One region of the Listeria marthii genome, then DNA from elsewhere that is predicted to be linked to it. Evidence: predicted binding sites of a transcription regulator. Region 1 holds the regulator's gene; each other region holds the start of a gene.
What was found. The regulator Rex, encoded in region 1, represses fermentation and respiration genes when NADH is low (regulators of the CRP and FNR family bind a similar motif). The targets are predictions, from matches to a motif close to TTGTGAAATATTTCACAA.
Positions count from the first base shown of each region.

Region 1 (2,273 bases):
CCGTGTCTTTTGCCCACCACTTAAAGAAGCAATCTCCACTTCATAATCATCAGGATAAAAGCGCAAACCATTTAAAACAGAGCGGATTTCAGCTTCATACGTATACCCGCCAATTTCTTTAAAGGTATGCTGCAATGTATCGTAATCCGTCATCAATGCTTGATATTTTTCCGGGTCATTATATAGTTCTGGTTCGCCGAGACGAAGCTCCATTTTGCGCAAATCAGCTTCCATTTTTCGAAGTGAGTCAAACACGCTAAGCATTTCATCCCAAATAGTTTTGGAAGACTCTAGCCCAGTGTTTTGCGCCAAATAGCCAATTTCGACACTTTTAGGTTTGGAAATGGTTCCGCCGTCATAGCTCATTTTGCCTGCGATGATTTTAAGTAAAGTAGATTTTCCTGCGCCATTTCTGCCAACTAAAGCAATTCGGTCACCAGTTTTTACTTCTAATTTAATATTATCTAAAATTACTTCTGCACCGAAGAATTTAGAAATTTGCTGAACTTGTAATAATATCATAATCTCTCTCCTCGAACGTTCTCCCTACTAGTTTATCTTAAAAGCCAAGTAATCGCAATGAGATAGCCAATTGTTCACGAATCAGTTAGTTTGTGAAAACACTCGCATTATTTGTGATTTTAGCGTAGAATAGAAAAGAAGGACTGCACCGGATATTTTGCGGGACAAAACCTTACTTGAAAGTTATGAGCAAAAAGTTTGTGCATTCCTTGTGAAATGTTTATAGTATATAAGCAAGCATGTGAAAGGAAGTACAGTTCACAAAAGCTTCAACTTCAGAAAAAATTTAAAAGAAGAAGGGACAGAAGGCATGATGGAGGAAACAACTAAAATTCCACAAGCGACAGCAAAACGCTTACCATTATATCATCGTTACTTGAAATACCTAGATGAGTCAGGTAAGGAACGAGTATCATCAGCGGAATTAAGTGAAGCGGTGAAAGTTGATTCAGCGACTATTCGACGTGATTTTTCGTACTTTGGCGCATTAGGTAAGAAAGGATACGGGTATAACGTTTCATACATACTCGACTTTTTCAGCAAAACACTCAGTCAGGACAAACAGACAAATGTTGCACTTATCGGTGTTGGTAACCTAGGGACAGCATTATTACATTATAATTTCATGAAAAACAATAATATCAAAATCGTTGCTGCATTTGATGTGGATCCAGCGAAAGTAGGTAGTGTTCAACAAGATATTCCGATTTATCATTTAAATGATATGGAAGAAATTGTTCGTGAAAACGGTGTGGAAGTAGTTATTCTGACAGTTCCAGCTGACGAAGCACAAGTAACGGTAGATCGTTTAATCGAAGCAGATGTTAAAGGTATCCTAAACTTTACACCAGCTCGTATCAGTGTTCCAAAACAAGTTCGTGTGCACCATATCGATCTTACAACGGAATTACAAACGTTAATCTATTTCCTGGAAAATTATCCAGCGAAAACAGAATAAAAAAACCTGTAGAAGGTAAGCTAAAACTTACTTTCTACAGGTTTTTTTTACGTCTTCTCAGTCCGGTAATAATCAAGCCGATACCAATCCCAAAATCCATTAATGTCATTATAATAAGTATATAAGCAAGGATATCATAACCATATTCAGCTACACGAACAATAACAAAATATACAAATACAAGACCAAGCGCAAAATAAAGAAAACTTTGCTTAATTAATGAATTTTTCATATTATCCTCCAATTATTCCGAGACTCAAAAGCAAAACAATCGTGTTCATCAAAATATGAGCGCCCATCGAAACCACAATCCGTTTCGTTTTCGTATAAAGAAAACAAAGAATCAGTCCGATGACAAAATAAGTCAGTAAAAAGGAAATATCCCCATGAAGCAGTCCAAAGAAAAGCGAACTAATAACCGCAGCCACATGAATATTCATGACATTGCTCAGCCCACCAAAAACCACTTTTCTAAATACAAGCTCTTCTAAAATTGGGCCTAGAATGGAAATGAAAATCAAGAAAATCGGTGCAGCTTTTGTCAAATCAACTAGTAATTCCGTATTTGCAGACGTGCTCATGTCCCCAGAAATCATCGTAATAATAATGCTACAAATAATTTGCGCTACATATAATCCAATGACACCACCGATAATCCAAACGATACTAAATAGTGGTTTCGTTTTTTCACCGAGTTCAATTTTATTTTCTTTTGGTTTTCTATAAAGCATCGGAATGATAATAGCCAGCGATAAAAGATTAGAAAATATCGACCAAATAACCATTCCATAAG
Region 1 is NZ_JAASWB010000001.1:274,143-276,415, reverse strand. Features, by position in the region: gene HCJ55_RS01425 (ABC-F family ATP-binding cassette domain-containing protein) at 1-522, opposite strand, end outside; gene HCJ55_RS01420 (redox-sensing transcriptional repressor Rex) at 833-1,480, shown strand; partial or broken gene HCJ55_RS01415 (DUF4305 domain-containing protein) at 1,508-1,712, opposite strand; gene HCJ55_RS01410 (CPBP family intramembrane glutamic endopeptidase) at 1,714-2,273, opposite strand, start outside.

Region 2 (2,273 bases), on a different contig from region 1:
TCATGATTTTTGCTAATGTATCTGCTTTTTCTTCCATTAAATCAGCAATTTTGTGTAATAATTTGACGCGATCTGCTAGCTCCATTTTTGCCCAGTCAGAAAAGGCGTCTTTCGCGGCTTTAATCGCTTGGTTCGTTTCGTTCGGTCCCGCTTGGGCAATTTTTGCAATCACTTCGCCAGTTGCTGGGTTGACGATATCTTTCGTTTCCTTATTATCTCCATCTATCCATTTTCCATTTATAAATAATTTTGTTTGAACTTTTGGTAATGCTGTTTCTTTAATACTCAAAAATACCACTCCTCCATCAAATTTTCTGCCGATGCTTCGTGCTGCTTATATTAGTGTTTTCCACAAATAAAAAAAGCTAATCAGAATTTTAAGCAAACCACCTCTGAAAAAAGTGGTTCTATCCCGGCATGATAGGACTGAGAAAGTATTTAAATTTTTTATAAAAAAAGCTAGTTACACGGAATGCAACTAGCTTTTTGGCTTAATTTTCTTCAATTGGTTGATGAATTTCTTCTTTTACTTTTTTTGGTGCGTTTTTCTTATAGGCAAGGAAGTAGAATAGGCTGACGAACACTGCTCCGCCGACGACGTTTCCTAAGTATACTGGGATGACGTTCCAAATAAAATCTGCCCATGAATAGTATCCAGCGAAAATCGCGGCTGGAATGATAAACATGTTGGCGACAACGTGCTGGAATCCAATTGCGACAAAGGCCATTACTGGGAACCAAATGCCGAGAATTTTTCCAGCGAAATCTTTGGCCGCGTAACAAAGCCAAACAGCAATTCCTACAAACCAGTTACAACCAATACCGGAAACAAAAGCAACCCAGAAAGGATCGTTAATTTTTGCACCAGCTGTTGCGAGGGTTTTTGGTAAGAAATCGCCTTCTGTTAAGCCAACGAAATGTCCAAAGAAATAAGCGACGAAAAAGGCGCCTACTAAGTTCATTACGGACACAATGGCCCAGTTTCTAAGAAGTTGTTGGAAGGAAATTTTTTTGTCATACCAAGCAATCGCTACGGCCATCATGTTGCCAGTGATTAGTTCTCCTCCACCTAGCAAGATACAAACAAGTCCAACTGGAAACAAACTCGCTCCAATTAGCGTTGCAAAACTTCCCCATTCGTGAGGCATTGTTCCTACTGCACGTATGTATAATAAGTAACCAAGCGAGATGAAAGCTCCACCTAAAAAGCCTAGCAATACAAGTGTTAACGTACTTGAATTTGCTTTTTGGGTCCCTTTCTCAATCGTAATCTCTGTTACTTCCTGCGGGCTGTAATATCCCACATGAATCCCTTCCTTCTTGTTAAAATAATCACAAAATAGCGTACTTATTATAGCACACTCAAAAACAGCTTGCTAGTATAAAAAAGCCCAGAACAAAAGTCCCAGGCTCGCATTTTTACGTATGAAGTTCTTTAACGACAGGAATTCTAATTTCGATATTTGCCTTCTCACTCTCGTCTATCGTATACAGTTCCAATTTGAATGGTAATGGATCAAAGACGGGATTGTTTGCTGTAATGTATGGCTTGTAGTTCTTCGCTTGAATCGCTCTGGCAATTTCTTCGTAGCTTTCGATTATGTCGGTACCTGGGATATGCTCGGCAACAAAATACGTATGAGCCGGCACTTCAATCCACTCTAGCGGTTCTTTTAAATTAGGATATTTTTGTTCTACGGGAATGACCGAATAATGCGTTATCCCATCTTCTATATTATGGACAGAAATACCATAAAACGTTTTTTGTTCGGAAAAATCAGCTAGTTCTTGCGCAAGTTTGAGCATTTCTTTGAAGGCGCTTCTAATTTCTGTGTGTAAGGCTTCTGTTTTAAGACCTTCGCGGACGAATGCAATACCAGTAAATCCTTCCCATTCCTCTAGTCGCTTTAACCTAATCGCCATGATTATCTACTCCTTTAAAAAGCATCTCACCAAGACCTGCATAACATATGGTAAATACCCCACTCCGAACAAGTTAAAACAAGACGCTAATTAAAATGATAACAGCAATAATAATGACAAAAGATAACCAAGCAACCGGACGAGCTGTATTAATCGTCCAACCAATCCCAAAGCGTTTTTCTACAAATAAAGCTGGATCGTTTCGGTTAAAATAAATAACACCCGCTTTCCAAAACGCATCATCATCGCGAATTGGTTTATTCACACCATCGGGCTGATCAGCGAATCTAAGTCTGCTACCGCCCTGCCCTACTTTAACAGCAAGTAACACAGTACCAAATAGAATCAAA
Region 2 is NZ_JAASWB010000002.1:295,659-297,931, forward strand. Features, by position in the region: gene HCJ55_RS04250 (NAD-dependent succinate-semialdehyde dehydrogenase) at 1-289, opposite strand, end outside; gene HCJ55_RS04255 (formate/nitrite transporter family protein) at 492-1,304, opposite strand; gene HCJ55_RS04260 (effector binding domain-containing protein) at 1,420-1,923, opposite strand; gene HCJ55_RS04265 (DUF1648 domain-containing protein) at 1,997-2,273, opposite strand, start outside.
Region 2: the regulator Rex is predicted to act here: its motif matches at 1,321-1,338, upstream of HCJ55_RS04255 (formate/nitrite transporter family protein).

Region 3 (2,273 bases), on a different contig from region 1:
CGCGAGCAAGGGACGCCCATTGAACAAAATGGTTTGGATGTGTTTCAAGCACGTATGGTTTATATTCGCGTAGTACTTTTTCGACATTCGCTTTGGATGGGTTCGCAATTGGTAGTAGCGGGAAACCAAGTGACATCAAGGAAGATACGCCAATGTTAAAGCGAGAATGTACTGGTGAAATATGGAAAGCTACGAGCCCTCTTGGTTTGATGAAATTAAGAATGCGTCGTTGGTATTTTGTTCTCCAGCCCATCGAATTCGCGGAGTGGGCAATTAATTTTGGTACGCCCGTTGTTCCGGAAGTGTGTGTCATATAGGCAATCATATCTTTTGGTAATTCTTCTTGTTCGCAAGTGTAGCCGTCAAGTGGCGCTTTAAACAATTGTTCAGCATTGATCAATCTAGCATCTGGCAAATTGTTTAATTGGTGACTTTTCTCGGAAGTTTCGGAATCAAAAAGTAACCAAGGTTGGTCTAATCGATTGACGAAAATATCGATAGTGGACGCTGGGAGATGCGGCGAAACCATGATTGGCACAGCTCCAAGATAAGAAATCGCAACTGCTAAAATATAGGAATCGAATTTGGCAGATTTATAAACGATTACTTTTTCTTCTTTGCGAACACCGAATTTATGTAGATGAGCAGCTTTTTGAATAATAGCTTCTTCGCATTTTTTGTAAGTTGTGTGCAAGCCTAATTCTGGAAAAGTTACAAGCTCTTCATCAAAATGGATGGGCATTTCTGGATAGCGTTCAGCTGCATTTTTGAAATTGGTATAGAGATTAAGCGGTTCGTACTTTTTTATCGTCATATGGCGAGACTCCTTTAATATTTGATGTTGTTATTATATCACTTTGTCGAAATAATGAGGAGTAGTTATAGAAAACATTTACATCTTTGTAAAAAAGTCTGTAAATTGCTTTTTTTCTTATTTTGAAAAATCTTGGAGATGCCCTGTAAAGATATCTCAATTAGTGATATAATATGTTAATATAATCACAAACTATTGGATTAGGGAAAAATTTTCAAAAAAGTGGAGGTACAAAAATGAAAAAAAGGTTAGCTACAACACTCATCATGCTACTATCGCTTGCACTAGTCATTGCAGGTTGTGGCAGTAACAACTCAAGTAAAAGTGACACGGCTAAAGAGAAAGAGAAAACAGAAGTAACATCGGGAGCATCCAAAACTAGCTACACAGATCCATCTGAATTAAAAGATAAATACGATATCGTTATTGTTGGTGCGGGCGGCGCAGGGATGTCAGCAGCACTAGAAGCAAAAGCGAAAGGTATGAACCCAGTAATCCTTGAAAAAATGCCACTAGCAGGCGGAAACACTATGAAAGCCTCTTCTGGTATGAATGCATCTGAAACTAAATTCCAAAAAGAACAAGGAATTAATGATAGCAACGACAAATTTTACGAAGAAACATTAAAAGGTGGTCACGGAACAAACGATAAAGCTATGCTTCGTTTTTTCGTAGACAATTCCGCCAGCGCGATTGACTGGTTGGACTCTATGGACATTAAATTAAACAACTTAACAATCACAGGCGGAATGAGCGAAAAACGTACACACCGTCCGGAAGATGGTTCGGCTGTTGGTAAATACTTAGTAGACGGTTTACTAAAAAATGTTCAAGAACAAAAAATCCCAGTTTTCGTTAATGCAGACGTAAAAGAAATTACGCAAAAAGACGGCAAAGTAACTGGTGTTAAAGTAAAATTAAACAATAATGACGAAAAAACAATTAGTTCAAATGCAGTAGTTGTAACAACTGGCGGTTACGGAGCTAATAAAGATATGATTGAAAAAGAACGCCCAGACTTAAAAGGCTATGTAACAACGAACCAAGAAGGAAGTACTGGCGACGGTATTAAAATGATCGAAAAACTTGGCGGAACAACAGTGGATATGGATCAAATCCAAGTTCACCCAACAGTTCAACAAGATAAATCTTACCTTATCGGTGAAGCAGTTCGTGGCGAAGGTGCCATTTTAGTTTCAGCGCAAGGTAACCGTTTTGGCAATGAGTTAGACACACGTGATAACGTAACAGCTTCTATCAACAAATTACCAGAAAAAACAGCGTACCTAATTTTCGATGCTGGCGTTAAAGAGCGCGTAAAAGCAATCGCGCAATACGAAGAAATGGGCTTTGTTGAAGAAGGTAAAACAATTGATGAATTAGCTGGTAAAATCAATGTTTCCAAAGAAAACCTAGCTAAAACAGTAGATACTTGGAATGCAAGCGTGAAAAACAAAAA
Region 3 is NZ_JAASWB010000005.1:115,115-117,387, forward strand. Features, by position in the region: gene HCJ55_RS10670 (class I adenylate-forming enzyme family protein) at 1-814, opposite strand, end outside; gene HCJ55_RS10675 (flavocytochrome c) at 1,051-2,273, shown strand, end outside.
Region 3: the regulator Rex is predicted to act here: its motif matches at 988-1,005, upstream of HCJ55_RS10675 (flavocytochrome c).